Regions from separate parts of the Glaciecola siphonariae genome, predicted to be linked through region 1. Evidence: predicted binding sites of a transcription regulator. Region 1 holds the regulator's gene; each other region holds the start of a gene.
What was found. Region 1 encodes sigma-54, which starts transcription at its own class of promoters, with help from an activator protein. Its sites were predicted from a motif close to GTTGGCACGNNNNTNGNNT; they were not measured.

Region 1 (10,534 bases):
TGATGTCTGGGCGGCTGCCGTCTTTAATAACCGCTCGCACGGTTACGTCGCTGCGGTCAGAATAATCGCGCACAGGATCAAACTCGACCACCTGATTGTCGTAATATCCCATGGCAACTGCGTAACTGGTAATAAGGTACTGCCGAAATACTGTAATAAACTCAAGCAAGTCTTTTTTCTCAACACCGCGGGCATACTTGCCCAGTACTTTATATGCTGAAAAGCGATAGTCGATATACGGAAGCAGTTCCTCTTCCATGATCGTGCGAAGCACTTCAGGGTCTTGCTGAATTTGAGCCTGCTCTCGTTTAATGCGTGCGAAGGTTTTGCTCGCCACCTCTTGAACCATTAAATAAGGGTCGGTTCTATCAACCTCTATTACTGTGTCGGTGGCGGCATCTTGTGCCTGCACAGACATTGCCAGCGCAATCAGGGCAGTCGATATCCCAATAAATCGTACAATTGTTTTTAAAATATTAACGCGTCTCATGAATTATTCATTCCCCTGATTGAATAAAAATTGTCCTATTAAATCTTCTAACACCAAGGCTGACTTGGTATCGAGAATTTCTTCGCCCTCAGTTAAATATGGGCAATCTTTGTATGGCGCTGTTTCGCACACTTTATCTTCTTCAATCATTTCTAAGTCTTCTGGAAATATGAAGCCTGGTTGCAAGCCAATGAATTGCTCACCGAGCAGGCCAGATGTCAAGATTGAAAGACTGCTTGTGTCTGGAAATGTTTGTCGATATTCCTCGCCGATTTCTAGTTCTACCATAGGAATTAAATCTTGTTCATTCAAATAAATACGCGATACCCGACCCACTACAACGCCGCCTACTTTTACCGATGAACGTGGCTTAAGCCCGCCGATGTTATCGAAGCGCGCATGCAGCTTGTAGGTATCGCCGCTACCAGCCATACCTTGGTTTGCAACACGCAGCGCGAGCAACAAAGTCGCTGCGATTGCTAGCGCGACAAAAAAGCCTACCGTTAATTCTGTTCGTTTGCTTATCATTGATTTTCCTAGCTAATGCCAAACATTAATGCGGTCAGAACAAAGTCTAAACCCAATATTGAAAGCGACGAAAACACCACTGTCTCGGTGGTCGCTTTGCTGATCCCTTCGGAGGTTGGAACGCAGGAATAGCCTTTATAAAGCGCTATCCAAACCACCACCAAACCAAAAACAAAACTCTTAATGATGCCGTTAACAACATCTTTATTCCATTCAACAGTCGACTGCATAATCGACCAATAGCTGCCTGCATCAACGCCCAACCAGTCTACGCCAACAATATGACCGCCTAAAATACCCACAGCCGAAAAAATTAACGCGAGCATCGGCATGCTTATCACACCCGCCCAAAACCGCGGCGCTATCACGCGGCGTTGAGGGTCAACGGCCATCATCTCTAGTGAACTAAGCTGCTCTGTTGCTTTCATCAGGCCAATCTCAGCGGTCAGTGCGCTTCCCGCACGCCCGGCAAACAAGAGCGCGGTAACCACAGGACCAAGTTCACGCAAAATAGACAACGCAACCATGGGACCTAAGCTGCCCTCAGCGCCGTAATTGACCAATATCGTGTAACCTTGTAAAGCCATAACCATGCCAATGAACAAACCCGACACCAAAATAATGAGCAATGACTGCACACCTACTACGTGCATTTGTTGGATGGTTAAGCCTACATTTTTCCATTTAGGTAAGGCGAATAAAGCGCCAAACAGCATGACGCTCGATGCACCAACGGCAGCGAGCTTGTCTATCGTAGAGCGGCCTAACTTTTGAATCATATTCATTCTTGACTCCCCAAAAAGCTTGTTTCAAGGTCGTCGGAAGGAAAATGGAAAGGCACTGGACCGTCTGCCGTACCGTTTAAAAATTGCTGTACCAGTGGAGAATCTGAATCTTTAATTTGTGCAGGAGTGCCATGTCCAATGATCTTTTTATTAGCCATGATATACACGTAATCAGCGATAGTGAGTACTTCGCTCACATCGTGAGTGACGACTAACGATGTCACGTTGAGCGCTTTGCTGAGGGCCTTAATTAAGGATACTAAAACACCCATAGAGATTGGGTCTTGGCCAGCAAAGGGTTCGTCATACATAATCAAGTCAGGGTCAAGCGCAATGGCCCGCGCCAACGCAGCACGGCGCGCCATACCACCGGAGAGCTCACTCGGCTGCAGATTAGCTGCCCCGCGAAGCCCCACGGCTTCGAGTTTTAGCATCACAATGGTGCGGATGATATCTTCGTCTAACTCGGTGTGCTCACGTAAGGGAAAGGCGACATTGTCGAACACCGACATGTTTGTAAATAGTGCGCCACTTTGGAATAACATACTCATTTTCCGGCGCAATACATATAGCTGGTTACGTCTGATGCCGTGAACATCTTCGCCCTCAAACATCACCTTGCCGGCAGATGGCCTTAACTGCCCGCCAATTATTTTTAACAGCGTAGTTTTACCAATGCCGCTAGGGCCCATGATAGCGGTGATGCTGCCGCGCTTTACCGACAGTGATATGCCTTCGTAAATCACGCGGTCTGCGCGACTGAAATTCATATTATCTATTTTGATGATGTCTTGTGGCATTACATTGTCTTTTATCATGTTGCAAACAACATGTAAGTTCCCTGTGTGTTTAAAATACCGCTGTGCAAGCGCTAATGATCATTAATTTTAAGTAATATCAACTACCTTGCATACATCCGCTTTGGCATTGGTTTTGAGCAATCGTTCAGTCAGGCTGGTCAAAGTAATATCATTTTAGCCTTTTTCAAGCGTAGCTGCCGTATAAAACACAAATAAAGATACATTTTGTAGTTATAGCTTATTTCGAAGCATATAAATGTGATTTATTTATACTAAAACGTTACAATTTGTGACATTGAAATCGTCGGCTTTGACCTGAAGAATTTTGTGCTAATAAATATAATTATTTTTGTTATTGGATTAGTGGTACTGAGCTGGAGCGCAGACCGTTTTGTGTACGGCGCATCTGCTCTCGCTAAAAACATTGGTATATCACCAATGATGATTGGTCTCACCATTGTGGCTATGGGTTCCTCTGCGCCAGAAATTGTCGTATCTGCCACCGCTTCACTTGCAGGCAATGTAGATACCGCGGTAGGTAATGCGCTTGGCTCTAACATTACCAACATCGCATTAGTACTTGGCATCACCGCACTCATCAAACCTTTAATGGTGTCTTCAACCACGCTCAAGCGCGAACTACCGGTCATGCTTCTGGTTACCTTATTAGCGGTATACTTTATTGATGATAGTTATTTATCTCGCATAGAAGGCATCGTGCTGATGACCTTATTTGTGCTGGTAATAGCAGGAATGGCGGTATTGTCTTTCACGGTTGATAAAAACGACCCTATTTTGAAAGAAACCGAAACTGAAATACCTAAAGATGTTGCCACATCTACGGCGATTTTCTGGGTCGTCGTTGGGATTATTTTGCTGCCGCTAAGCGCTAATTTTTTAGTCGACTCAGCGGTGAATATTGCGCGCTATTTTGGCATTAGCGAACTAGTCATTGGTCTTACGATTATCGCCATTGGTACGAGTTTACCTGAACTTGCAGCAAGCGTTGCCGGCGTACTCAAGGGAGAAGATGATTTAGCCTTGGGCAATATTATCGGTTCAAATATTTTTAATCTATTGGCCGTTTTAGCAATGCCGGGGCTAATACACCCGGGAATATTAGACGAAAATGCGGCCAGTCGAGATGCAATGGTGATGCTAGGTTTGAGCGTCTTGCTGTTTATTTTTTGTTTTAACATTCGAGGAACGCGGCGAATATCGCGCTTAGAAGGCGGCGTGTTTGTCGTTACATTCCTTGCTTATCAAATGTGGCTGTTTAGCTAGTTATGAGCTATTTATCCTCTGCTCAGCGCACCTTTTCCATTCAGGTTGAGGCGCTTAAACACCTCAATTCAATGCTAGACGAGCAGTTTACTGAAAGCTGCGAACTGCTTAAGCTCTGCAAAGGCAAGGTGGTTGTATCTGGGATGGGTAAGTCGGGCCACATTGCTAATAAAATAGCAGCTACGCTTGCAAGCACCGGTACCCCCGCATTTTTTATGCATCCGGGCGAAGCCAATCACGGCGATTTTGGCATGCTCAGCAAAGACGATATACTTATTGCGATATCAAATTCGGGGGAGACGGGCGAGCTGATTGGCTTACTACCCGCCGTTAAACGCCTCAACATCCCGATTATCGCCATCACCAATAAGCCGAACAGCAGTCTGAGCAAATTTGCCACAAAGACGCTTCTGCTGCATGTGAACCAAGAAGCATGTTCGTTAGGCTTAGCGCCAACCACAAGCACAACAGCCACTCTCGTACTCGGAGATGCACTGGCCATAGCGCTGCTCGAAGCCAAAGGCTTTACCGCTGAAGATTTTGCGTTTTCACACCCAGGCGGCGCATTAGGTAAACGCTTACTACTTACCGTGAATGACATAATGGTTACTGGCTCTGAAATACCGCTTGTTAACAGTGACGCGAGCTTGAGTGAAACCTTACTAGAAATGTCATCGAAGGGAATGGGATTTGCCGCGATTGTTGAACAAAACAAGGTAATCGGTATCTATACAGACGGGGATTTGCGGCGCACACTAGATAAGCAAATTAATGTTCATACCACGGGCGTGGTTGACGTAATGACCGCAAACGGCGTAACCCTATCTGCTGATGATTTAGCCGTAAATGCGCTTAATTTAATGCAGGAAAAACGCATCACCGCCTTAGTTGTGGTGGATGACGATATGCACGCTGTGGGTGCGCTGAATATGCACATGTTATTAAAAGCTGGAGTCGTGTAGATGGAAAACATTGAAACACTATATGGCCATGTGCCCGCATCTTTGTTCGATGCCTGCAAGTCAATAAGGCTTTTGGTCCTCGATGTTGATGGCGTACTCTCAGACGGATTTATATATCTCGGCAATCATGGTGAAGAGCTAAAAGCGTTTAACAGTAAAGACGGTTATGGCGTGAAAGCACTCGCGCAGTGCGGTGTAGATATAGCAGTTATTACCGGCAGAAGCTCTGATATTGTGCATAAGCGTATGCAAGCGTTGAACGCAAAATTTATTATTCAGGGCGAAGAAAACAAGTACGATGCACTCAAACAGCTAATGAATGAGCATGGACTTAGCACAGAGCAAGTAGCGAGTATCGGCGATGACATGCCTGACTTAGGTTTGTTTGAACTAAGCGCGATTAAAGTTGCTGTCAGCGATGCTCATCCCTTCGTAAAACGTCAGGCGAATCATATTACTCAGCTAAAAGGTGGCCGAGGTGCGGTCAGAGAATTCTGTGACTTGGTCCTGCAAGCAAAAGGCTTACTCAACATCTCGCATGGAGCAAGCATGTGAATCGCATTGGATACAGCATTGCCTTTATATTTACCGCAGTATTTTTACTTTACCTGCCTATTTTGTTTGAAGAGGAAAAAGCGCTTGAATCCATGGAAGATGATTCTCCCTTGGTGCCAAACTATAGAGCTATCAACCTCAACAGCAAGCTATACGACATTGAAGGGAAATTGAGTCATCAGGTCGCGGCGACCAAAATGGAGCACTATGACGAACTTGGATTTGCGGTTTTTGATAATCCAGTCTACACCCTGTATTTAGACAATGGCGACCCCTGGCGCGTGACTGCCGATGAAGGCACTCTTTACAGCAACAATCGTATCCAGCTCGAGAAAAACGTACGCATTGTTAATCTACAAACCGATGAGTTTATTAAAGAAATAAGCACGGAATTTATTGAGATTAATTTAGAAAATAAAACCCTGTCGTCTGACCAAGTAGTTAATATAAGTGGTGTTGATTACCAAGTGAGAAGCATTGGTTTATTTGGCAACCTTGCAACGCAACAATATGAGTTATCAGAACATGTACAGACCCAGTTTAATCCAAAGCCTTAGCATATTACTGCTTGTGCTTGCATCAGAGTCAGCCCACTCTTTTCAAACAGAGTCTAACGCCGAAGCGATAGAATCAAACGTTTCAACAGACTTTAGTATGCCGGTTACACTCGACTCGAAAAGTCAGGCCATCGACGGACGCGCTAAAACCTCAATATTTACTGAAAATGTAATCATTCGCCAAGGCAGTCTAGAACTCCTTGCCGACAAGGTAGAGGTCAATGCAGCCGACGGCACCGGTAAAGAAATTATTATCGCAACGGGCAGCCCGGCAAGCTATAAGCAGCGCAAAGAAGACGGCACATGGGTGGAAGCAAGAGCCACTGAAATAATTTATGAGGTGGAGCCTCGCACCATCGCACTCAAAGGCGAAGCGCTGATTATGCAAAATGAAATGCGAGTGACGGGCGATATGATTGTATTTGATATGACCCGAGAACAAGTCTTAGCAACAAGTAACGATGACAGCGCAGAAAGTGTGCGCACTGTGATTAGCCCCGGCGCATTCTCGGCAGATGATACGCAAACCAAGCCCGAAAACGACGAGGTGCAGCAGTGAGTAAGCTACAAGCAAGACATCTCGCGAAGTCGTATAAATCAAGGCAAGTTGTACGTGATGTCAGCATTGAAGTATCGACCGGTCAGATTGTAGGCCTCTTGGGACCTAACGGCGCAGGAAAAACAACCACATTTTATATGATCGTGGGTTTAGTGCCGCTAGATAAAGGCGAAATTCACATTGACCAAAAAGACATTACGTTCCAGCCTATGCATGAGCGTGCGCGTGAGGGTATAGGCTATCTGCCTCAAGAGGCCTCGATTTTTCGTAAACTTACCGTATACGAAAACTTGATTGCCATTTTGCAAACGCGTAAAGAACTCAGCCGGTCGCAACAAGAGCAAAAAGCCGACGAACTGCTTGACGATTTTAACATCAACCACATCCGAAATAATTTGGGTATGAGTTTATCGGGCGGTGAGCGCCGCAGAGTAGAGATTGCGAGGGCTTTGGCCGCCAATCCAAAATTTATTTTACTCGACGAACCCTTCGCAGGTGTTGACCCAATTTCTGTTAATGATATAAAGAAGATCATATATCAGCTCAAAGAACGCGATATAGGCGTATTAATCACTGATCACAACGTAAAAGAAACGTTAGACGTGTGCGAGTTAGCTTATATTGTCAGCCACGGCGAATTAATCGCCTCTGGCACAGCAGATGAAATTTTAGCCAATCAGACTGTACGCGATGTATATTTGGGCGAACAGTTTGCACTCTAGTCTGCGTTAACGCGTATAAAGGGCTTAAACGTAAGCAAAGGAAGTAAATGAAACCTTCGTTACAACTGAAATTCAGTCAACAGCTAACGATGACCCCGCAGCTTCAGCAGGCCATCAAATTGCTGCAGCTATCTACGCTGGATTTACAACAAGAGATTCAAGAAGCATTAGAGTCTAATCCTTTGCTGGAGCTTACCGAACAAGATTTTAACGACGCAGATTCAGGTGACAAAAACGATTCCAGCGAAAAAAACAATGCTGACGGCGCCTCTAATTCTGCCGAGAGTGACTCTGACTTATCTGGCAGTGACGGCATCGATAGTCACGATGCATTAGAAAAAGGCGATTTACCCGACGATCTCCCCCTAGACAGCTCTTGGGAAGAATATTTGGGGTCAAGCTCAGCGCCTGTGAAAATGGTAGGTAGCAATCCCGATGATGATTTTGTCTTTCAAGGGGAAACCTCTGAATCAATACAAGACCATTTAATCTGGCAAATGGAGCTGACGCATTTTTCCGAAACTGACCGCTCCATTGCCATCGCCATTATTGACTCGATAGATGAGTCGGGCTATTTAACCACCAGCAGTGAAGATATCTTAGATAGTTTAGATGACGAAGAAATTGAGCTCGATGAGGTTGAATGCGTTCTCAAGCGCATTCAAATGTTTGACCCTGTGGGAGCAGGCGCGCGCTCTGTGCAAGAGTGCTTACTTATTCAATTAAAGCAGTTTGACGAAAGCACGCCTTGGCTAGATGAAGCTAAGGAGCTCATCAAACAGCACGCGGATTTATTAGGCAGCAAAGACTATCGCACCTTAATGCGCAAAACCAAGCTGAAGGAAGATCAGCTGCGCGAAGTAATGCGCCTACTCAAAACGCTCAATCCGCGCCCCGGCACCGCTATTTCCAGCCGCGAGCCTGAATATGTCATTCCTGACGTAAACGTATACAAGAAAAACGGCGTGTGGACGGTAGAGCTAAACAATGACGCTCTTCCGGCGCTATCGGTAAATGAAACCTATGCGAGTTTTGGAAAAACCTCTAAAAATCCGAACGATTCACAATTTATAAAGTCACATTTACAAGAGGCAAAGTGGTTTATAAAGAGCTTGGAGAGTCGCAACGAGACCTTGCTTAAAGTGTCTCACTGTATTGTGTCAAAGCAACGTGAATTCTTTGAAAAAGGGCCAGAGAAAATGACCCCGATGGTGTTAAATGACGTGGCGGAAATGGTTGATATGCATGAGTCGACTATTTCTAGGGTGACCACGCAAAAGTATATGCACACGCCTCGTGGGATTTTTGAATTAAAGTATTTCTTCTCTAGCCATGTAGCGACAGAATCTGGTGAAAACTGTTCGTCGACTGCAATCCGCGCGCTGATCAAAAAGCTCGTGGCTGTAGAGCCGGCAAACAAACCGCTAAGCGATAGCAAAATTGCGCAAATGCTTGCCGAGCAAGGTATTCAGGTTGCTCGGCGAACAATTGCAAAATATCGGGAATCGTTACACATTCCTCCATCTAATCAACGAAAGAGTCTAATTTAGACGCAACAAGAGGACCTAGCATTATGCAAATAAACCTTACCGGTCATCATGTAGAAATCACCGATTCATTGCGCACTTATGTGGATACCAAATTTGAAAAACTCGAAAGGCATTTTGATCACATAAACAATGTGCATGTAATTTTAAACGTAGAAAAGTTGAGCCAAAAAGCAGAAGCGACGCTACATTTAAACGGTGGCGAAGTGTTTGCAAACGCCGAACATACCGACATGTACGCTGCCATAGACTCTCTGATAGATAAGCTTGACCGACAGGTTATCAAGCACAAAGAAAAGCTTAGACGGCACTAGTTGATACCCTTATATGATCATTTCTGACATCATTTCACTCGACCGGACTCAATGTTCGGTTGAGTGTCATAGCAAAAAACGCATTTTTGAAGTTATTAGCGAAATTGCTATTAAGCAGCACCCTCAATTAGATCAAAATGAAGTTCTGACCAGCTTGCTCAATCGCGAAAAAATGGGCAGTACAGGTATTGGCAATGGTATTGCAATCCCCCACGGACGTATGAACGGGATCAGTCAAATAATGGCAATCATTGTGACAAGTGACGAGCCGATAGAGTTTGACGCCATCGACAATAAACCGGTCGATATCTTTTTTGCAATTCTAGTTCCCAATGACGAAGCCGAAACGCATTTGAAAGCATTGTCGGGCATTGCTCGGAAACTAAGCGACAAAGACATTGTAAAAGCGATAAGAAAAGCCGAAAATAAAAATGAAATCGTCGCTGCACTAGCATAAGCGACCCCCTCAAATATTAATCAGGAGCAAGGTGTGAAGCTGTTAATAATAAGCGGCCGGTCTGGCTCAGGTAAGTCTATCGCGCTCAGAGCGCTTGAAGATTTAGGGTATTATTGTGTTGATAATATCCCCGTAAATTTGCTCCCTACCCTTACCCATGCGCTCGCTGACGAACACGAGCTAGTTGCCGTGAGTATTGACGTGCGAAACATGCCAAAGGCCGAGCAAGAGATTTCAGAAATTCTCGAATACCTGCCAGAATTTTGGGACATCACCATCATATTCTTAGATGCCAGCGATGATGTTCTTATAAAACGCTATAGCGAGACGCGCCGCTTGCATCCATTATTTAAATTATCTAATTCACTTACCGATGCGATTAGCGCTGAGCGAGAAATTCTTGTGCCGGTGGCTGAAAAAGCAGATTTAAATATAAACACAGATCAACTGTCGGTACACGATCTCGCTGAGCTCATAAGGGAGCGCGTGTTAGGCAAAAAAAGCACTGACTTAGTGATTTTGTTTGAGTCCTTTGGATTCAAATATGGCATTCCCAAAGACGCCGATTATGTTTTTGACGTGCGCTTTTTACCCAACCCGCATTGGGACCCGGACCTTCGTCCGCTAACGGGTTTAGATGGCCCGGTTGAGGTGTTTCTTGCGGGGCAACCTTTAGTTATGAAGTTTATTTGGCAAGTCCAAAATCTGATAACGACTTGGCTGCCTCATCTTGAGCGAAACAACCGCAGCTACGTAACCATTGCCATTGGCTGTACCGGTGGTCAGCATCGCAGCGTGTATGTGGCGCAAGCGCTCTCTGAAACATTCAAATCCACTCATGGTGACGTGCAGGTTAAGCATAGAGAACTTAAAAACATCCTCGCAAAGCAGGCTTAATAATGAACAAACCCCATTCGGTGACCCGCCAGCTAACCATTACCAATAAGCTTGGCCTGCACGCTCGCGCCGCCACC
Region 2 (10,534 bases), on a different contig from region 1:
ACCGTAGGTGAGCACACGGTCTTGGGCATCATAAGTACCGGTTTCTATTTCGCCATTGGCTTCGCGGCTTAATCGGTTGCCGTTGGCATCAAAGGTGTAGTTGACGGTGTTTGTGCCTGCTTCGTCACTCACGCTGCTTAAGCGACCCACCTCATCGTAGCCATAAAGCTGGGTTTTACTCTCGCCTAATAAGCTTGAGTCAACGCGGCTCAATCGCCCTAGCAGGTCGTAGGTGTAATCCACATCGTAGATATCGTTTTGTTGGTAGTTGACGTCACGCGAAGCCACATCACCATAATCATTTAAGCTTATATATTCGCGCACACGCTCAAGTCGAATCGCTTCTAAACGTCCGTCAACACCACTTTGATCAAGGGGTCAGGTTCCTTGAAACCGACCTGTCTGCTGTATGGAACAAAGGCGTGCCTCGATTATTTCCATGTTAAGCAACTTGGATAGATATTTTGGGAACATTAATTCTAAAGCGGCGATAAAATTGATTCCCAACTCAAAAACAAACTTTTAAACATCTTATCTTAAATCGCTTCTATTTTTACACTAATAGCAAAGTCATCTTTTCTATTGAGCAGAAAATCAGCTGGAGCTAAACATCAAAATAGGTTTTCAAGGAACCTGACCCCTAGATACAAGGAACCTGACCCCTAGATACAAGGAACCTGACCCCTAGATTAAGGAACCTGACCCCTAGATTAAAGCCAAGCGTTACGGTCAGTTAAACAGAAGGGAAGTATCAGCTATTTATACATTCGATAAAGCGGCGTTAGAAATAGACGGTACTGAACAACCTTAATAAGTGGAATAACTAAAAAATTCTGTACGTCTTATTTTGGCCTTTGTCGCCATATCATATAGGCCAACTGCGAAGCCAAAGGGTTAAAAGGCTAAATCGCTAGGGCGAATTAATTAGCAGGACTTGCACTGTCGGCATAGTTTTAAATTAACGAGGTGTGCGGCGATAATAAAACCTGCGCCCACAGCGATAGTGAAGGGCTCGTAAGCCTCGCCAAAAATATCTTTATTCCAATAGATTAACCCGCCAAGACTCAATGAATATAGGGGGTAGAGCTGACGATGATATTGCTTAAATCCAATAAACAGTGCCGCAAAGCCCACCACAATAGAAATTGTTAGTATGCCACGCTCAAACCAGTCTTGTGCCACGAATGACGAGGCGAGCAAGGGTAAAACTGGCAAAAGCAAAGGTAATAATAAGCAGTGCACTGCGCACATTGCAGATACCCATACGCCAAGCTTGTCGAGCACTCGATTGTTAAGCGGAACCCTTTTTAGAGACACATCATCGCCCTCTACTTCGTTCGCGTGAGCAACTATGTTCGAACTTTTTATTTGCACAGACGTTTACCTGCCTTGAATGATTACTTTGTTTAGCGGATGAGCTGCCAGCAAAATATCATCTTGATGAATCAATTCGCATGCGTGATGTAATACTATAACATTAAACGCTGCACGAATGAAATACTATTACATCTAAATCTCATTTTTGTGCAAAGCTAAGATATAAATTTATTTTGGCGCGGAAGACTGAGGCTCAGCATTGCTAATCGCAAGCGCTGTAGAGACGGTTGTTTGATTAGGCTTATCGTTATCTATGGCGTGATTAGACTGAACTAACATGGGGTTAATTCTGAATTTATCGGTTTCCCTCAGGTATTCACTTATTGTCACCACTTCAATATCGTCGGGCAGTTTAGCTAAGGCTTCTTTTAGGTAAGTCACGCTCACTTTATGTGGATGCGCAATCCCAATTGCTTTTCCGTTTCGTCTTGCTCGTTTAATAAGTTTTTCAAACTGCTTGTCGATAAAAGCGGTGTTTCTTTCGTGATCCAGAAAAACATGGCGTGTGGCTGAGCTTAAACCGAATTCTTTGGCAATGCTCCCTGCTTTGGTGAACTTGGTAGTGCGACTGTCAATAAAAAACATGTTGCTTTGCGTAAGCGAGCGCATCACAGTCTGCATAGGGAGTGTCATTTGGGTAAGCTTGCTGCCCATGTGATTATTCACGCCCACCGCATGGGGTACCGTGCTTAGCGCAGCATGCAGTGCGTTCTCTAGCTCCTGCGGATACATACTTGAAAGCAAAGGGCCCTCGCCTAGCGCTTCACCATTCAGTGATTCCATAGGCATGTGAAGCATAACCTCACGATTTTGCTGTGCAGCGGTAAATGAAAACGGGGTAGAGTAACGGGTGTGAGGTAAGATTGAGAATGTCACGCTTCTAGGTAGCTCAAAGGCATATTTATCTGCCGCCTTAGCTCCGATATCGTCTATTATTATAGCGATTTTCGACGTCGACCTTTCGCTTGCGTTAGCACACGCAAAAACAGTCAACATAGCCATTAGGGTCAATATTTGCTTTAACACAGCGTTAGTATTCAGTCATTTATTGTTAGGTTATCAATGTATTGCAAGAACTGCACCCACTTTCATCACACGGCCTCTCCAGAAAGTCTTGCGACAATCTCTTCTAGGTAAGAACGCGCACATCCAAAGTTGATGCGAAAGCAATGCGCCTGCCCAAAATCAGCGCCGGGTGAGGGGCCTACTCCGCGCGCCTCGCACCATTTCTGGGTATTCTCAATACCTAGTCCGCTTGCATCTACCCAGAGTAAAAAGGTAGCTTCAGGCGCAGTGCACGACAAACCGGGAATTTGATTAATAGCCTTAACCAAGTAATCGCGATTAGCTCGTAGGTAGGCAAGCTGAGCATCGTACCATTTATCGCATTGCGTAAATGCAGCTTCAGTTGCCTCTAAACCCATCACGTTTACCCAAGGAACAATGCCCGCGCCAGCGTTAACAAAAGCACTTCGCAACTTAGGATTTGGAATGATCGCAAACGAAGTGCCCAAACCTGCTACATTAAATGTTTTACTCGCAGCCATTAGCGTAACAGAATGCTGTTCCAATGCAGGATGCTTAGACGCAGGAACGTGTTCAAGTTCATCTAATATCAAATCACAGTGTATTTCATCGCTGCATATTGATATATCATGGCGATTGCAAATGTCGGCAACTCTATCAAGCTCTGCTCTAGTCATAACACTGCCGGCAGGGTTCATTGGATTACACATAATGAACAGGTGGGTAGTCGGTTTTGAGGCATGTTGCTCTAGGGCATCAAAATCTAGCGTCCAGCGACCGTTTTCTAGCACAGTAGGCACGCATAGTTGCTCACGCTCGTTAATTCGCGGAGCTGCAAGTAAAGGTGGGTAGTTAGGCGTTTGTACAATAATCCCTTCATTTTGCTTCGAAAATGCCTTGCTCGCCATATTAAAAGCTGGCACAACACCTGGCGTCCACACAATCCAGTTTGTTTCTATCTCCCAATCGTAACGCTTTTTACACCAGTGCTTAATAGCCTGCAGTGCACCGCGGTGGTGCTTAGGTAAAGTGTAGCCAAGCAAGCCATGCTCGGTTCGCTTTAATAAAGCATCTAAAATGGGCTGGGCACATCTAAATTCTGTGTCGGCTATCCAGCAAGGCAAAATATTTGTGTCTTTGTACTTTTCCCATTTGTAGGCATAGGAGCTGGCACGATCGGGTTTTTGGTCGAAATTCATAGGGCCTTATGCTTCTTTATTGTTATTTTTTGTCGCTGTATTTCCTTGATATGTTGCATCAATACCAAGTAAAGATGAGTGCGAGACTATCAAGTTCCGCTTAACAACTACTCTTAGCGATTCTGTATGAATGCCGTAAGACTAACATGGAATTTTTTCTCATCAAATATTGCTTATGTTATGGCATATAACCAAGCTTGCGGTGTTGCATATGCTAGGGCCTTGTTTATCTCCAGCATCTTGGTAAAAGCAATAATATGCGAGCTAAAACAATCTACACACGCTTAGATATCGGTTACCATATGGTCGGTTTTGCTACATTTAAGGTGTTTCATTATTTCTTCAATTTTAATCACAGGTTACGCCAGCGGTCTTGGCCGCGAGCTCGCCGAACAATATCTTACAAAAGGCTATAGCTTACTGTTGGTAGATAAGCAGGCAAACCCAGAGTTGCAAGAAAGCCTGCAGGCCGGTGCAAGCATGCAGCAAAAAGTCCATTTTTTGCATGTCGACATAACCGAACCGGCTACTCTCAAGCAGCAACTCGACTACGCAGTGCGCAAATTTGGTCAAATTGATATCTGTATTCACTGTGCCGGTATATTAATTTCTAAACCCTTTTTGCACACCAGCCATGACGAGTTCCAAACCATTATGGATATTAATGTTATTGGCACAAGAAACGTGGTCGCCTCTGTCATTCCTCATCTCGATAACGGCGCGCAATTGGCACTGGTAGCGTCTATGGCAGGCATAAGCGGTGTATATGGGTATTCGTCTTATGGGGCCACAAAATTTGCCGTTGTAGGGATGGCGCGGGCGCTGCAGTTAGAACTTGCTGCGCTAGGCATTGATGTAAGCATTATTTGTCCGCCCTCCATCGACACTCCCATGGTACAGGCAGAGTCACGCTCTATTCACCCAGCAACAAAAGCAATCAAAGATATGGCTGGCACCTTAACTGTGCCTGAGGCCGCAGCATATATCATCAAAGGTTTGCTAAAGCGTAAGCCGTTGATTATTCCGGGTAAGCGCGCTAAGTCTATTTATTATGCTGAGCGCTTTCTTCCCAGCCTTATGCTACGCAAGTTTACGCAATGGTTAATCAGTCGCCACACGCATAAATAGGCGTGTGCGTATAGTAAGTTTATAGTAGCAAGAGCCACTGTAAAAATGCCCATAAAAAAACGCTCAATGTTGCCATTGAGCGTTTTTTGTATTCTTAAGCGGAAACTTAGCCTTCTTTTGACTTAGTTCGCGAATCTCGCTTACGCTCGTTTTCAGTGAGCAATTTCTTACGTAAGCGGATGCTTACTGGCGTTACTTCAACTAATTCATCGTCATCAATAAACTCAAGCGCTTGCTCCAACGACATTTTCACTGGCGGCACGAGTGTTTGAGCCTCATCGGTACCCGATGCACGAACGTTAGTAAGCTGCTTACCTTTAAGCGCATTTACTGTCAGGTCGTTTTCACGGCTGTGAATACCGATAATCATCCCTTCGTAAACCTCAACTCCATGCCCAATGAACAAACGACCGCGCTCTTGCAAGTTAAACAAGGCATTAGTTAGTGCCTTGCCCGCAGCATTGGCAATCAAAACACCGTTTTTACGCTGACCAATTGTGCCGCCTTTGTGCGGGCCATAATGATCAAATGAATGGTAAAGCAAACCAGAGCCAGACGTTAAAGTCATAAACTCTGTTTGAAATCCGATAAGACCACGGCTTGGAATAATGAAGTCCATTCGAATGCGGCCACGACCATCTGGCGACATGTTAGTGAGCTCGGCTTTACGCAAACCTAATTGCTCCATGAGCGACCCTTGATGCTGCTCTTCACAGTCAATGGTAAGCGTCTCAAACGGTTCCATTAGTTTACCGTCTTCTTCTTTTAAAATTACCTCAGGGCGCGAAACCGCAAGTTCGTAACCCTCTCGGCGCATGTTTTCAATTAAAATACCTAGGTGAAGCTCACCACGTCCAGATACTCTAAACTTGTCTGGGTTATCTGTTTCTTCTACGCGCAAGGCTACGTTGTGCACTAGCTCGTTTTGCAGTCTTTCAAGAATGTTACGAGAGGTAACAAACTTACCCTCTTTACCCGAAAATGGAGACGTATTTACTTGGAAAGTCATCGTTACCGTAGGCTCATCTACAGAAAGCAAAGGTAGTGCTTCTACTTTCGAAGGATCGCACACGGTGTCTGAAATTTTTAGCTCACCCAATCCAGTAATTGCAACAATGTCACCCGCCGAACCTTCGTCTACATCGTGTCGGTCGAGCCCTAAGTAACCTAATACTTTACTGACTTTTCCGTTACGTGTGCCGCCTGCTGCCATAGCAACAGTGACTTGTTGATTAACTCTAACCTTACCACGTTTAATACGGCCTACACCGATAACGCCAACGTAGCTGTTGTAATCAAGCTGTGAAATTTGCATTTGGAAACCACCCTCTGAATCTGCATCAGGTGGAGCGACTTGCTTAACGATTGTTTCAAACAATGGCGTCATATCATCGCTAGGCACATCGGCATCTAACGACGCCCAGCCGTTTAGCGCTGACGCGTAGACAACTTGAAAATCTAGCTGGTCATCGGTTGCACCAAGGTTGTCAAAAAGGTCAAAAACTTGATCCATTACCCAATCTGGACGAGCGCCTGGCTTGTCAATCTTGTTGATAACAACAATCGGCTTGAGGCCTTGGGCGAAGGCTTTTTGGGTTACAAAGCGCGTTTGCGGCATCGGACCTTCTTGCGCATCAACCAACAACAATACAGAGTCTGCCATTGACATAACACGCTCTACTTCACCGCCAAAGTCGGCGTGTCCTGGGGTGTCAACAATGTTAATACGGTAGTCGTTCCAGTTAATGGCTGTGTTTTTCGCCAAAATAGTAATACCGCGCTCTTTTTCAATATCGTTAGAGTCCATTACGCGCTCTTCAGCGTCGCCGCGGTTGGTAAGGGTACCAGACTGCTGAAGCAGCTTGTCAACCAGCGTTGTTTTTCCGTGGTCAACGTGGGCAATGATGGCGATATTTCTTAATTGTGCGATAGGGGCAGACATGAATTTACTCTCAAAACAAAAAACGCATCCTACAGCCAGCTGACATTTAGCAAGCATAGATGCGAAACAATTGGCGGCGGATTGTACAGCTTTAACAGCCATAGCGCTAATAAATTTAGACGCAAATCGGTTTTTTCAGAAAAAACACATGAAATCAGACATGCGGTTTACATCACAGTAACCTTATCCTCTATTGTTTGTAAAATAATGCTTGATAACAAACGGGGTAACGATCAGTAGACAAAAAAACAAGCGCCTTACTTAAATTGCCCAGCGGCTTGTTAATTTCTTCGCCTGACGGCGCGACAGGACAAAGCGACAGAACTCTTTGCACTAAAATGATCACCAGACCCAGGTAAATCGCACTATTACAGTGCAATAACGGCAATTTTCATGAACGCTTTTCTAGTTAACCTTAATATAATCAGCCACTTAAAACTGATTTACTTATGGCATGAATATCGCTACTTTGCGGGCAAGGTGCGCCTGTAGATTCAACGGCCGCAACGTGCTATTAATAATGTAGCGCTGCCGTTAGGATACGCGTAAAACCCACATGGAACACCTGAGCTCACGTGATCCGCACAACATATTTTTTGGAGGACAACTATGTCAATTGAGTCGGCATTAGAACTGATTAAAGAAAGTGAAGCGAAATTCATCGATTTGCGCTTTACAGATACAAAGGGTAAAGAACAACACGTTTCAATCCCTGCACACCAAGTAACCGATGACTTCTTTGAAGAAGGTAAAATGTTTGACGGTTCATCTATTGCTGGCTGGAAAGGCATCAATGAGTCAGACATGGTGCTCATGCCTGACCCATCTACCGCGGTACTCGACCCGTTTGCCGAAGAGACTCAAATTAATATTCGTTGTGATATTTTAGAGCCGTCTACTATGCAAGGTTACTCAAGAGACCCTCGCTCAGTTGCCGCACGTGCTGAAGAATACCTTAAGTCTACTGGCATTGGAGACACTGTATTGTTTGGTCCAGAGCCAGAATTCTTCTTGTTCGACGACGTAAAATTCCATACCGATATGGCAGGTTCTTTTTATTCTATCGATGCTGAAGAAGCAAAATGGAATTCAGGCGCAGACTATGAAGGTGGCAACATGGGCCACCGCCCAGGCGTTAAAGGCGGTTATTTCCCTGTTCCTCCGGTCGACTCAGCTCACGATATTCGTGCTGCCATGTGTATGGTTATGGAAGAAATGGGCCTCACAGTTGAAGCGCATCACCATGAAGTTGCTACCGCAGGTCAAAACGAGATTGCTTGTTTGTTTAATTCGATGGTGAAAAAAGCCGACGAAATTCAAATCTATAAGTATGTAATACATAATGTTGCGCACGCTTATGGCAAAACCGCGACATTTATGCCAAAACCACTTGTTGGCGATAACGGTTCAGGTATGCACTGCCACCAATCAATTAGTAAAGATGGCAAAAACATCTTTGCTGGCGACAAGTATGCTGGTCTGTCTGAAGATGCTTTGTTCTACATTGGTGGTATTATCAAACATGCTAAGGCAATTAATGCCTTTGCTAACGCGTCTACCAACAGCTACAAGCGCTTAGTACCAGGGTTTGAAGCACCTGTTATGTTGGCATATTCTGCACGTAACCGTAGTGCGTCTATCCGTATCCCGTACGTGACCAGCGACAGAGCACGTCGAATTGAAGTTCGCTTCCCTGACCCAACTGCCAACCCTTACTTGGCGTTTACTGCTATGTTAATGGCCGGTATTGACGGTATTAAAAACAAACTTCATCCTGGCGACTCTATGGATAAAGATTTGTATGACTTACCTGCAGAAGAAGCAGCAAGTATCCCTCAGGTGGCAAGCTCACTAGAAGAAGCACTTGCAGCACTTGATGCTGACCGCGATTTCTTAACAGCCGGTGGTGTAATGAGTGACGAAATGATTGACGCGTACATTGCCCTTAAGAGCGAAGAAGTTGAGCGACTTAACATGACAACTCATCCTGTTGAGTTTGATATGTATTACAGTTGCTAAGGCATCATTGGCGCGAGCGACATGCTTGAGCCGATAATCTCAAGCCGCAAAGCCTGCATTGATGCAGGCTTTTTTTTTAAGACAAATACAGTACACTTACGTAAAGATAAGGTGGATGGGAAGTGCCTTTGCGTTTATCGATGCTTCTGCAACAAACATTGAGCATTTTGTTGCATCGAAGGGCTTGTTATCCCACAACACATATATGGAGATAGACGAATGCGCATAACTATTTTGTTGGCACTGGTTTTTGTCATGGGTGTGGCCACCGCACAAACCACAATTTATAAGACTGTTAACGAAGACGGTACAGTAACCTTTAGTGATTCACCCTCGCCGGGTGCTGAAAAGCTTGAGTTTTCGAGCCCCAGTACAACAATAGAATCTGCACCGGTTAGCCCTGTAAACACGGCAGCTCAAACGCAACAGCAAGCTCAACAACAAACAAACTATCGCTTATCTATATTGAGCCCATCACCTGGCGCAACAGTACGCAATAACAGTGGTGATATTCGTATCGCGAGCCGCATACAGCCTGACACTGCTGGCACTTACCTATTAGATTTTAATGGTCAACAATATTCCTCTCAATCAGGGGTGTTTAATCTTGAAAACATCGATCGCGGGGAACATGCTTACAAGGTCTTATTTACTGACGGTACGGGCAAGGTAATTGCATCATCTGAGCAACAAACCCTGTATTTGCATCAGGCGTCGATATTGATTCGTAATTCAAACAACTAAATACCATTAAAAACAATCGGTTATTAGTTGTTCTAAGGTAAATTGCTTTCATTTACCAATTAGGTCACAATGCGACAAAATGATGCCCTGCACCATTCAGGTGCAATAGGCTAGGAAATGTCGTCGAAAGAAATAAGCTTTAATTTACCCGCTCTACTGCATACCCTGAAAACCGCGGTCTTAGTCGTAGACGCTGACTTGAACGTTTGTTACGTGAACGACGCTGGGCTGAACCTGCTAGAAACCGGTTTTAGCCAAATGAAGGAGCGCCCACTAAACGACTTCTTCATATCCGACAGTTTTAATCGCCAGCGTTTTGTTGATGCGCTTCACTCGGGCGAAGAATTCAGCATTTCAGAACTCCAGCTTTGTTTTAAAGACGGCCGCGCAGTAATGGTCGACTTACAAGCCACGCAGCTTGAACAAGATACGACAGAACATCTGCTCATAGAGATTCTGCCCATCGACAAGCAACGAAAAATTTCACAAGAAACTCAGCAATACGCACAGCAAATGGCCGCAAGAGAACTCATACGCGGATTAGCACACGAAATTAAAAATCCACTTGGCGGTATTCGTGGTGCAGCACAGCTTTTAGGCAAAGAGTTAAGCGACCCCGCGCACCACGAGTTTACCCAAATGATTATTGATCAGGCTGATCGCCTACGGGCATTAGTTGACCGTTTACTTGGACCCAACTCTCTTCCGCAAAAACGTATGTGCAATCTACATGAGATAATTGAAAAAGTACGCTCCGTTATTGCAGCCGATGCTTCTTACCACATTCATATTGAGCGTGACTACGACCCTTCCATTCCCGATATTTACGCCGACCCAGATATGCTGCAGCAGGCATTGCTAAACATTGCTCGTAATGCAAGCCAGGCTCTAAAAAGTGCAAAAGTTGAAAACCCAGTGATTGGTTTTCGCACCCGTATAGAACGCCAGTGTGTAATCAAGGGAAAACGCCATACGCTATGTGCATTGATTAGCATTATTGATAACGGCCCTGGTGTCCCTAAGGAACTGAAAGATACTTTGTTCTACCCCATGGTTACGAGCAAACGAAAAGGCTCTGGACTGGGTTTGTCAATTGCAC
Region 3 (10,534 bases), on a different contig from region 1:
TAAATATCCGGGACTAAATACGCATCAACGAGCTATTGAAAACGGCGATACCGAGCATGGCAGCAGCGTCCACTTTGTCACCGCTGAACTAGACGGTGGTCCAGTGGTCTTACAATCCAAAGTTGCGATACATCCACATGATACCGCTCAGACACTGGCTCAGCGCCTTGCGCAAACAGAGTGGCAAATTTATCCTAGGGTTGTAGAATGGTTCTGCGATGGGCGTTTGGTATTTGATGGCAAGCACCTAAGCTTTGATGGTAGTGAAGTGCCTATAGGCGGAGTGAATTATGGACATCAGTAAGATTACAAGGTTACACAATCGCTCATCTAGCATCTGTGATTCGCTTTTTCTGAGCAAGGTAATGCTATGTATTGTTTTTGCGCTTTGTTCAAGCCTAACTCATGCTGCATCCGCGCAAGCACAAGCCACTTCACAATCTAGTGAGCAATCTAGTGCGCAATCTAATGCAATAGCACCCGAAGCAGAAACTCAACCAAAAGCTCAGTCAGCAGCTGAAATAATATCCCCTTTTACGTCGACCTTTATTGCTTATTATGATGGAGATGACGTTGGTGAAGCGAAACTTAGTCTCAAAACACTAGAGGCAATCAGCGAGAACACCTCGCACTCGTCAAAGTACGAATTAAATTACGCATCAACCGTATCAAAGTTTTTTCTCTCTGATCGGCGTTACGAAACCAGCGTTTTTGAATTACAAGATAATCAACTCATACCCATTACATATCAATATAAACGCGAAGGAACCGGCTCAAATAAGTCATTGCGCGTTAGCTTCGATAAAGATTCGGATAAAATATGGGTGAATGACGAAGCGCAGTATGATTGGAATGATGAAATGGATAATCAGTTATTCCGAGTTGATTTATCAAGAAAATTACAAGCGGGTGAAACCGACGTTAGCTATGACTTTATTAATTATCGTGGTGAGCGTCGTAACTATCAGTTACAGGTAATCGGTGCAGATTCTTTAACACTGCCTTATGGCAAAATAAATGCACTCAAAGTAAAAATAAATCGCGATTCAAAAAAGCGAGTGACCTTTGCATGGTTTGCCCCCGATCTTGACTACACGCTCGTTAGACTCCAGCAATTTAAAAATGGCAAAGAACAAGGCGATATAAAGTTACAGAGCTTTTCTCGCGAATAGTTGGTCATTTTTTAAGACTCATCCGTAAATATTTATAAGAGGACGTATGTCCTCTTTTTCGTTCAAAACTTGATATTTGACGTCATTGATCATAACGTAACACATCTGGTCAGACCTTTGGAGATATTATGTCCGATTTAGTTTGGGTGCTTATTGTTTTAGCTACCGTTTGCGTAGTTGCGTATAAGCGTTATAGTTTACAAAATAGTTTAGCCATTGTGGCTGCATCCCTCGTGATTGCTACCATTTTTGGCTCCCTTGGCATTATTAGCTGGTTAGTGTTCGCCATTATTGCGGTGCCGCTGGCATACGAGCCCATCCGCAAAGATATCATCACCAAAAAGCTCTTAGCTTTTTACAAAAAGGTATCTCCAGAAATGTCTCAAACCGAACAAGAGGCAATTGATGCAGGTACGGTTTGGTGGGATGGAGAGCTGTTTAGTGGTAAACCCGACTGGCAGAAACTTCATGCCATAGCGCAACCAAAATTAAGCGCTGAGGAACAAGCCTTTCTTGACGGCCCTTGTGAAACGGTTTGTGCCATGGTTGACGAATGGCAAATCAATCACGTAGACGCTGATTTACCTGATGAAATATGGAACTATCTAAAAGAGCACAAGTTCTTTGCGATGATAATAGAAAAAAAATACGGTGGTCTTGAGTATTCTGCTTATGCTCAGTCTCGCGTGTTGCAAAAACTCGCAGGCGTGAGCGCCGTGTTGTCAAGCACCGTTGGCGTGCCCAATTCCCTAGGCCCAGGTGAGCTTCTGCAGCACTATGGTACACCTGAACAACGCGATTATTACTTACCTCGTCTTGCCGCAGGTGATGAAATTCCCTGTTTTGCACTCACCAGTCCTGAAGCTGGGTCTGATGCAGGCGCTATCCCCGACCAAGGGATTATCAAAAAGGGAATGTTTGAAGGTAAAGAAGTGCTAGGTATGTCGCTTACCTTCAACAAGCGCTACATCACGCTTGCACCGGTTGCCACAGTTGTAGGTCTTGCGTTTAAACTGTATGACCCAGATGGCTTGCTGTCTGACAAAAAAGATTTAGGCATTACTTGCGCACTTATTCCGCGTGACACGAAAGGCTTGCAAATAGGACGCCGACACTTCCCTCTGAATGTGCCCTTCCACAATGGACCGGTAAAAGGTGAAGATGTTTTTGTACCGCTAAGTTATATCATAGGTGGTGAAGAAATGGCGGGTAAAGGCTGGCGTATGCTGATGGAGTGTTTATCAGTTGGTCGCTGCATAACTCTTCCCTCGTCCGCAGCAGGTGGCGCAAAACAATTAGCGATGGCAACGGGCGCTTACGCTCGCATTCGCCGTCAATTCAGATTGCCCATTGGGCAAATGGAAGGTGTGGAAGAGATGCTAGCGCGCATCGGCGGCAACGCTTATTTAATGGACGCGGTAACTTCCTTCTCAACGGCTGGCGTGGACCTCGGTGAAAAACCTTCGGTTATATCTGCCATCTGTAAGTATCATTTAACTGAAAAAATGCGCACAGCTGTGAATGACTCAATGGATGTGCATGGCGGTAAAGGTATTTGTTTAGGCCCAAATAACTATTTGGGACGTGCTTATCAGGGCACGCCTATTTCGATTACCGTAGAAGGTGCAAATATTCTCACCCGCAACATGATGATTTTTGGGCAAGGCGCAATGCGCTGTCACCCGTACGTGTTAGATGAAATATACGCAGCTCAGAAAGAAGACAAAAACGAACAACTAGACGCGTTTGACAAGGCAGTATGGGGTCATATTGGCTTCGCGTTCGGTAATACGCTGCGTTCATTATGGTTCGGACTAAGCAAAAACCGCTTGAGTGCGACACCGTTTAAAGACGAGACCTCAAAATATTATCGCGCACTGCAAGGCTACTCAGCGAACCTTGCACTGCTAACTGATATTAGCATGGGTGTATTAGGTGGTTCTCTAAAACGCCGCGAACGACTGTCTGCTCGCTTAGGCGATATCTTAAGCCATTTGTATCTGTGTAGTGCAGTGCTCAAACGCTATGATGAGCAGGGTCGCCTGCAAGAGGATTTACCTTTTGTTCATTGGGCCATGCAAGACAGTTTGCACCAAATCGATGTGGCGATAGACGACTTCATTCGCAACTTCCCTGTTGCCCCAGTAGCGTGGACATTGCGCGTGTTGGTTCAACCTTTCGGTAAGAGATTTGACAAGCCATCTGATGAAATTGAGCATGAGATTGCGCATATTCTGCAGAATCCATGCAGCGCTAGAAGTCGCATAGGTGACGGTCAGTATCTCACTCGTGTAGAGGGCAGTTTATTCGGAGATTTAGAGCAAACGCTTGATAACGTGATCAAGACTGAGCCAATCTTCGACCGCATTTGTAAGGCTTTGGGCGAAAAGCTTCCGATGACGCAGCTCGATAAACTGGCAGATAAAGCCTTAGCAGCTAATTTGATTAGCGATGAAGAGGCAAGCTTACTGCGCGAAACCGAAGCCGGTCGCTTGCGCACCATTAACGTGGATGACTTCAGCCCAGAAGAATTGCTGATGTCAACGAGTGAAAAGCTGAAAAAGAAAGCCAGTCCGCGTAAAAAAGCCGCTAAGGCCGCTTAGTGCGTGATTGGGCACTCCTAGTTTACTTTTAATAAAAGTAAGGTTTAGCTAGGGTTAAGCGCGTCAGAGCCCACTAGATGACACTGCAGCGCATTAGCTAAATGTAAAAAGCCGAGATGTTATTTAACACTCGGCTTTTTTGTTTTTGATTTTTGATTCTTGATTCTTGATTCTTGATTCTGGGATTTTAATTTTTGTGTGAAGTTGTTTGCGTATTAACGCTTTCTGGTGAGCTTCAAACTAAGGCTAAACAAATAGCTGCCGAAGTCCACGCAATTCGCCTGCGACTCATAATTTCATTATAAATACAGCCCGCGCAAGGTCTGCTTTTCATCATTCGAAGCAAACGAGATATCAATCGCATTGCTTTTTAGTGTATCAATTTCACTATCACTTAAGTTCAGACGTTCTCGCGCAAGTTTGAATTCATCTGCAAGCTTAATATTTGATACGCCGGGATCATCAGTGTTGAGACATACGGGAATACCGTGCGCTAAAAACTGTTTCACTGGATGATTATCAATGTCGAGCCATGTACCGGTTTGATAATTTGAGGTAACACAGCTTTCTATGCCGATACGATGTTCGGTCATATACTGCATTAGCGACTCATCAAAAATAGCGCGCACGCCATGACCGATGCGGGTTGCCTTCAACAGATTAATGGCATCCCATACACTTTGAGCATCAGACGCCTCCCCCGCATGGATTGTGAATTGCCAGTCGGTATTCGCTTTTGCCTTATTAAAATGTTCAACAAACATGGCAGCAGGAAAATTTGCTTCATCACCGGCTAAATCGAGCCCTGCTATCGCGTCTTTGTGAGCGAGTAGCGCTTTAAGTTCCTCCATACAGGCATCTTGCCCATAAGTTCGGCTCAATATACCAATCAACTTGGCCTTCACCTTATACGCTCTCATCCCTCTGGCCGTGCCCTGCACTACCGCAGCCACCACCTCAGATAGAGGCAGTTTGTGTGCAAGCGACATATAGTACGGAGAAAAACGAAGCTCAACATACGCCAAACCTTCCTTAAAAGCGTCCTCAACGTTTTCAAAAGCGATGCGTTCACACGCATCTAAGCTGGCCAATACCGACACACCATAATCAAGCTTTTGCAAGAAGGCCATCAAATCGCTGGTTCGGTCTTGGATATATACTGCCTTTTCTAGTGCTTCTTGGGTATTCGCAGGTAGGGGAAGATCATATTGTTGGGCGAGGGAAAGGATGGTTGAAACACGAACATTGCCATCAAGATGTCGATGCAGGTCAATCAATGGCAATATGTTCGGCGTCATTATTCCAACTGTAGTTTTTCAATTTTCACGAGTATTTGAGTACGTGATCTTACGTTAAATTGTTTAAAGATAGAACTTATATGAGCCTTCACCGTGGCTTCAGTAACATTTAATTGAGATGCAATTTGCTTATTCATTAAACCTTTTCGCAATAAGCGTAAGACGCGAAATTGCTTTGGTGTGAGACGGCGCACTTGCTCGGCAATATCTAAAATGTCACCCTGCACTTCCGCAACTCTATCCTTTAGCTCAGCTGGCAACCACGTATCGCCTTTAATGACTGCCTTAACAGCCTCGATGATTTGAGAGGTTGGCGTTGTTTTTGGGATGTAGGCAGTCGCGCCAAATTCCATCGACTGCGAGACCACGCTTAGTGTTTCGGTCGCAGAAATGATTGCCACCGGAATATCAGGAAATCGTTGCCTTACTCTGAGCAAACCATAAAAGTTTTCGCACCCTGGCATGTTTAGGTCGAGCAGTACAAGCGACATCGCCCGGTGTTTATTTAATGTGCTTAACGTGGTGTTTAGACAATCGGATTCAAAATATTTTACTTTTTCAAAATCGGTGTTCAGAGCTGCTATTAGTGCTTCGCGATACAAAGGATGATCGTCAGCAATTAAAAACTTCAACATGTGTAAATTTAATCCCTTTTCACTATAATGGCTCACTTCCATCAACGTTAAGCTTTCAATCGTTGTTCAGTATTGACGAATTGATAAGCAGCGTCAATGTGTTCGCTTAATGGATTAAGAATAGAGCTCTGATATATTATAAAATCATACGTCAACTCACCACTGCATTACTATTAACCATAAGTATATTAAATGAGCAACAAAACAGAGAAAAACAAGGTAGACAGGCTGTTTAAAGAGAGTAAACAAGACCTTTTTCCATTTAAGTTCAATCAGTCGGTTGTTGACGTTTTCCCCGACATGATAAACCGCTCAGTCCCAGGCTACACAACGATTGTAGACGGTATTGGGCGTGTTTCGCGTCGCTTTACAGATACATCATCGAGGGTCTATGATCTTGGTTGTTCTTTAGGCAATGTCAGCCTATCGATTGCAAAATACAACGTGGGGAAGGCGTTGACGATAGAAGCGATTGACAACTCTCCTGCCATGGTAACTCGATGTAAAGAGCATGTTGGCGCCTACAATTATGATGCGTTCATTCAGGTACAGCATGCAGATATAACCGCGCTTGAGTTTCAGGCTTGCTCACTTGTGGTCATTAACTTCACACTTCAGTTTATAAATCCGAGTTTGCGCCAAGCCATTATCGATAAAATTTATGCGTCACTCGAGCCAGGAGGTGCCCTTATCTTGTCTGAGAAAATTAGCGCCTCGAGTGATTCTATGGACAGTCTGTTAATTGACCTGCACCATGAATTCAAGCGTGAAAATGGCTATTCAGACCTAGAAATAAGCCAAAAGCGCACAGCGCTCGAGAACGTCATGATATTAGATACACTCAAGCAACATAAGCAGCGACTTGAGCAGGCTGGCTTTGAGCACCCAAGCGTCTGGTTTCAGCATTTTAACTTCATGTCGCTTATCGCTATCAAACAGGATATCGCAAACGATTTGCTCAACGCCCCCCAATTAACAGAGTCATAATTATGAGTCGTGCTGATATTCGCTTTTCGCAGTTTGACCAATGGAAAACAGATTTTTTTACTGCTTGCATGGGAACGCCTCTGCAGGCTGCATTGAGCGAACTTTTACCCCTGCTTAACGCTATCAATACCAGTCAGCTGCACGCAGATGCTAAAAAGTGGGAGAAACAGCTGAAAGGGCTTCCAGAACCCGACGATTTCAAGCTTGATGTATCAAATGTGGTGTCAGTTGAATGCTCACCACCACTATCAGACGGCAAGAAACAAGCACTCGTTAATGTATTAAAACAATACATGCCATGGCGAAAAGGCCCTTTTTCTTTCTTTGGTGTTGATATTGACACCGAGTGGCGTTCGGATTGGAAATGGGACCGCATTGCCCCGCACATTCGCAGTCTTCAAGGCGCTCGCGTGCTAGACGTTGGCTGTGGCAGCGGCTACCACCTTTTTAGAATGCACGAGCACGGCGCACACCAAGTGATAGGCATAGACCCTACCATATTGTTTTTTTACCAATTTCATTGCATGAAAAAATACGCAGCCAATAATAATATTCATTATTTGCCTGTTGGCATTGAACAAATGCCGCAATGCGAAGCGTTTGACAGCGTATTTTCAATGGGTGTGCTATATCATCGCCCTGACCCACTGCAGTTTTTGAAACAGCTAAAACAACAGTTGAAGGCAAATGGGCAACTGGTATTAGAAACGCTTATTGTTGAGGGCGACGAAAATACCGTGTTCATGCCGTCTGGACGTTATGCGCAAATGCGTAATGTGTATTTTCTCCCGAGCAGTGCAGCCCTGACCCTTTGGCTGAACAAAGTCGGCTTTAAAGACGTGCGTCTGGTTGATGACTGCATTACGAGTATTGATGAGCAGCGCACAACCGAATGGATGACGAATCACTCTTTACAAGATTTTCTAGACCCTAAAGACGCCACCAAAACCATTGAAGGGTATAGCGCACCACGACGGGCTACCTTCATTGCGAGCAAATAAGGCTTACATCGAGTCGATTGGGTATTGATGAGCAGCATCTGCGTTGGCACGCATTGTGTAATACATGCTTAGGCACCAGACTGTATTATGCATAATAAGCATAAAGCACCTGCTTTTTTTATGTTGTTTTAAACATAACTATGATGTTGAGTTTTGGAGACTATAAACGATGCAAAGCACTAGCGAACTCTATTTTTTTCCCCCACGTTTATTTGAAAAACCTTCATCTATACCGCGTTATGCAGGCCATAGCGCGTCTAAGGCACTAGCTTGATAATCAACGACTGCTTAAATCGCTTTATCGAGGACGAGCGCCTGCCCGTAAGCTTTATTCATGAAGCTAAGAAATGGTACCTTCCTCTGTTAGCGCGCTTGTGCGATTTGCACAATTCGCACCAAGAAGGTGCAAGACTTCCCTTGTTTGTGGGCATTAATGGTGCGCAGGGAAGTGGCAAAAGTACGCTTTCCGCATTATTGGTCACTTTATTTAGGCAAGTTCATAAAATGAACGCCGTGAGCATGTCACTGGATGATTTTTATCTTACAAAAAGCCAGCGAACACATCTGGCCAAGACTATTCACCCTTTGCTGCAAACACGAGGTGTTCCTGGCACCCATGACCTTGCGCTCATGCAACAAACCTTGCACGCATTATTGCAAGCGCAGCCTTGCGCTATTCCAAAATTTGATAAAGCCTCTGACGATAGAGCCAACGAAGCCACTTGGGATAAAATAACTCACTCGGTTGATATTATCATATTGGAAGGTTGGTGCGTTGGCGCTGCGCCGCAGTCGCCTGAGCAATTGGCAGTAGACGCAAACGCATTGGAATCAACTCACGACAGCGCACATATATGGCGAAATTATGTCAATAATGCTTTAAAAGAAGACTACCAAGGCGTATTTGAAAAGCTTAACTACTTAATCATGTTGAAAGCCCCCTCTTTCGAGCAAATTTATCAATGGAGATTGGAGCAAGAGCGTAAAATGCAGCAGAGAAATATTGACAACGGAAATAGCGCCGGCGGAATGTCGCCCGCAGATATCGCTAACTTTATTCAGCACTATCAACGTATCACCGAATTTGGTTTATATGAATTACCCAAACGCTGTAACGAAGTATTTGAACTGAACACACAACGCAGTATTGTTTCATGTCGCTATTAATTCAAGACGCCTCTTCTGCGCTTATTTTTAGCGATTTAGACGGTACTTTATTGGATCATCATTCTTATTCTTATGAGGCTGCACTTAGCACCTTGCAAACGCTCGCAAAGATGAATGTGCCGGTTATTCTTAACACCAGTAAAACGGCCGCTGAGGTAAAAGTTATTCATAAGGAATTAGGCCTTGCTACTCCCTTTATTATTGAAAATGGTGCCGCTATTTACATGCCCAAAAATGCATTTGCGGCTAAACCTAAAGAAGCCATATGGCAAGACGGTTATTGGGTAAAAACCTTTGCATCTAAGCGAAGTCACTGGTTAGGTATTGTGGCAAAACTAAAAGAGCGCTTTGCCGGTCAATTTGAAGGCTTTTCTAATATGAGTCTTGAGCGCATCAGCGAGGTTACCGGTTTGAGTAATACCGATGCGGCCGCAGCGGCTAAGCGTTTGTATGGTGAGCCAGTTTTGTGGACTGGCACAGATGCCAATAAGACTCTATTTATTGAAGAGGCGCGAAAACTTGGCGCATTTCCCTTGGTGGGCGGTCGTTTCATTCACATTTGTGGAGATTCAAATAAAGGCAAAGCACTCACTTGGCTCAGCAAAGAGTATGCCCGCCAGCGAGTAAACAAAGGTCTCACGACTAAGCTCAGCACTATCGCGCTCGGAGACGGCAATAACGATATTGCCATGCTAGAGGCTGCCACCATTGCCGTGCGTATCAAATCTCCGGTTAATCCGCCTCCCCCGCTTACTCGGCAAGACGGCGTTTACACTAGCACACAATACGGACCGAGCGGTTGGCGTGAAAGTATCGAAAATATCATTCCCGAATTAAAAAACAACAATACAAATACAGGACACGGACATGGCTGATTTTTATCAAAATGGCATCATTACGACTCTTCACAACTTAGAATCACGAGACATTGATGATTTAGAGTCAGAGCTTCGCAGTTTTTCCGACCGCCGCCCCATGGGTTTAATTCTCCCTTCTTTGTTTTCAGAACTCGAGGGAAAAGCACTGCCAGATATCATAGACCATATCGCAAAGGTGCCTTACTTAAGCGAAATTGTCATCGGACTCGACAGAGCAAATCAGGACGAGTTTAAGCATGCCCTTTCATTTTTTGACCGCCTACCTCAGCGTCATCGTATTTTATGGAACGATGGCCCTAGATTAAAAGCGCTAGATGAAGAATTGCAAGCGCTAGGACTTGCTCCAAAAGAAATGGGTAAAGGTCGAAACGTGTGGTATTGCATGGGCTATGTATTAGCCTCAAACCGTGTAGAGAGCGTTGCATTGCACGATTGCGACATACTCACCTACGAACGCTCATTGCTCGCAAGGTTGATATATCCGGTAGCAAATCCTCAGTTTAATTACGAGTTTTGCAAAGGCTTTTATGCGCGAGTAGCGGATGGAAAAATTAACGGCCGAGTATCGCGCTTGCTAGTTACACCGCTTTTACGAGCGCTAAAGCATGCTGTGGGCCACAACGATTATTTAGAATATATGGATAGCTTTCGGTATCCATTAGCGGGCGAGTTTTCATTCAGACGGGATGTGCTCAACGACATCCGCATTCCTAGTGATTGGGGCCTCGAAATTGGGGTTTTGTCTGAAATGCACAGAAACTATTCACATAACCGTTTGTGTCAGGCCGATATC

Region 2: a site for sigma-54 is predicted at 7,121-7,139, ahead of glnA (glutamate--ammonia ligase). Genes of this name have one in related genera too.
Region 3: a site for sigma-54 is predicted at 7,739-7,757, ahead of ACFO4O_RS03865 (kinase). Genes of this name have one in related genera too.

What each region holds. Positions count from the first base shown of each region.
Region 1 is NZ_JBHSGU010000029.1:254,502-265,035, forward strand. It holds gene ACFO4O_RS17865 (ABC transporter substrate-binding protein) at 1-490, opposite strand, end outside; gene mlaD (outer membrane lipid asymmetry maintenance protein MlaD) at 494-1,018, opposite strand; gene mlaE (lipid asymmetry maintenance ABC transporter permease subunit MlaE) at 1,027-1,797, opposite strand; gene ACFO4O_RS17880 (ATP-binding cassette domain-containing protein) at 1,800-2,603, opposite strand; gene ACFO4O_RS17885 (calcium/sodium antiporter) at 2,931-3,887, shown strand; gene ACFO4O_RS17890 (KpsF/GutQ family sugar-phosphate isomerase) at 3,890-4,849, shown strand; gene kdsC (3-deoxy-manno-octulosonate-8-phosphatase KdsC) at 4,850-5,404, shown strand; gene lptC (LPS export ABC transporter periplasmic protein LptC) at 5,401-5,961, shown strand; gene lptA (lipopolysaccharide transport periplasmic protein LptA) at 5,930-6,520, shown strand; gene lptB (LPS export ABC transporter ATP-binding protein) at 6,517-7,242, shown strand; gene ACFO4O_RS17915 (RNA polymerase factor sigma-54) at 7,290-8,792, shown strand; gene hpf (ribosome hibernation promoting factor) at 8,816-9,103, shown strand; gene ptsN (PTS IIA-like nitrogen regulatory protein PtsN) at 9,117-9,560, shown strand; gene rapZ (RNase adapter RapZ) at 9,594-10,457, shown strand; gene ACFO4O_RS17935 (HPr family phosphocarrier protein) at 10,460-10,534, shown strand, end outside.
Region 2 is NZ_JBHSGU010000002.1:2,083,939-2,094,472, forward strand. It holds gene ACFO4O_RS10455 (RHS repeat domain-containing protein) at 1-324, opposite strand, end outside; gene ACFO4O_RS10460 (MerC domain-containing protein) at 925-1,317, opposite strand; gene ACFO4O_RS10465 (divergent polysaccharide deacetylase family protein) at 1,546-2,379, opposite strand; gene ACFO4O_RS10470 (MalY/PatB family protein) at 2,469-3,602, opposite strand; gene ACFO4O_RS10475 (SDR family NAD(P)-dependent oxidoreductase) at 3,915-4,730, shown strand; gene typA (translational GTPase TypA) at 4,837-6,672, opposite strand; gene glnA (glutamate--ammonia ligase) at 7,282-8,691, shown strand; gene ACFO4O_RS10490 (DUF4124 domain-containing protein) at 8,911-9,435, shown strand; gene glnL (nitrogen regulation protein NR(II)) at 9,553-10,534, shown strand, end outside.
Region 3 is NZ_JBHSGU010000002.1:552,713-563,246, reverse strand. It holds gene purN (phosphoribosylglycinamide formyltransferase) at 1-304, shown strand, start outside; gene ACFO4O_RS03895 (DUF3108 domain-containing protein) at 291-1,172, shown strand; gene fadE (acyl-CoA dehydrogenase FadE) at 1,301-3,775, shown strand; gene add (adenosine deaminase) at 4,075-5,073, opposite strand; gene ACFO4O_RS03880 (response regulator transcription factor) at 5,073-5,708, opposite strand; gene cmoA (carboxy-S-adenosyl-L-methionine synthase CmoA) at 5,901-6,695, shown strand; gene cmoB (tRNA 5-methoxyuridine(34)/uridine 5-oxyacetic acid(34) synthase CmoB) at 6,698-7,696, shown strand; gene ACFO4O_RS03865 (kinase) at 7,967-8,863, shown strand; gene ACFO4O_RS03860 (HAD-IIB family hydrolase) at 8,851-9,738, shown strand; gene ACFO4O_RS03855 (glycosyltransferase family protein) at 9,731-10,534, shown strand, end outside.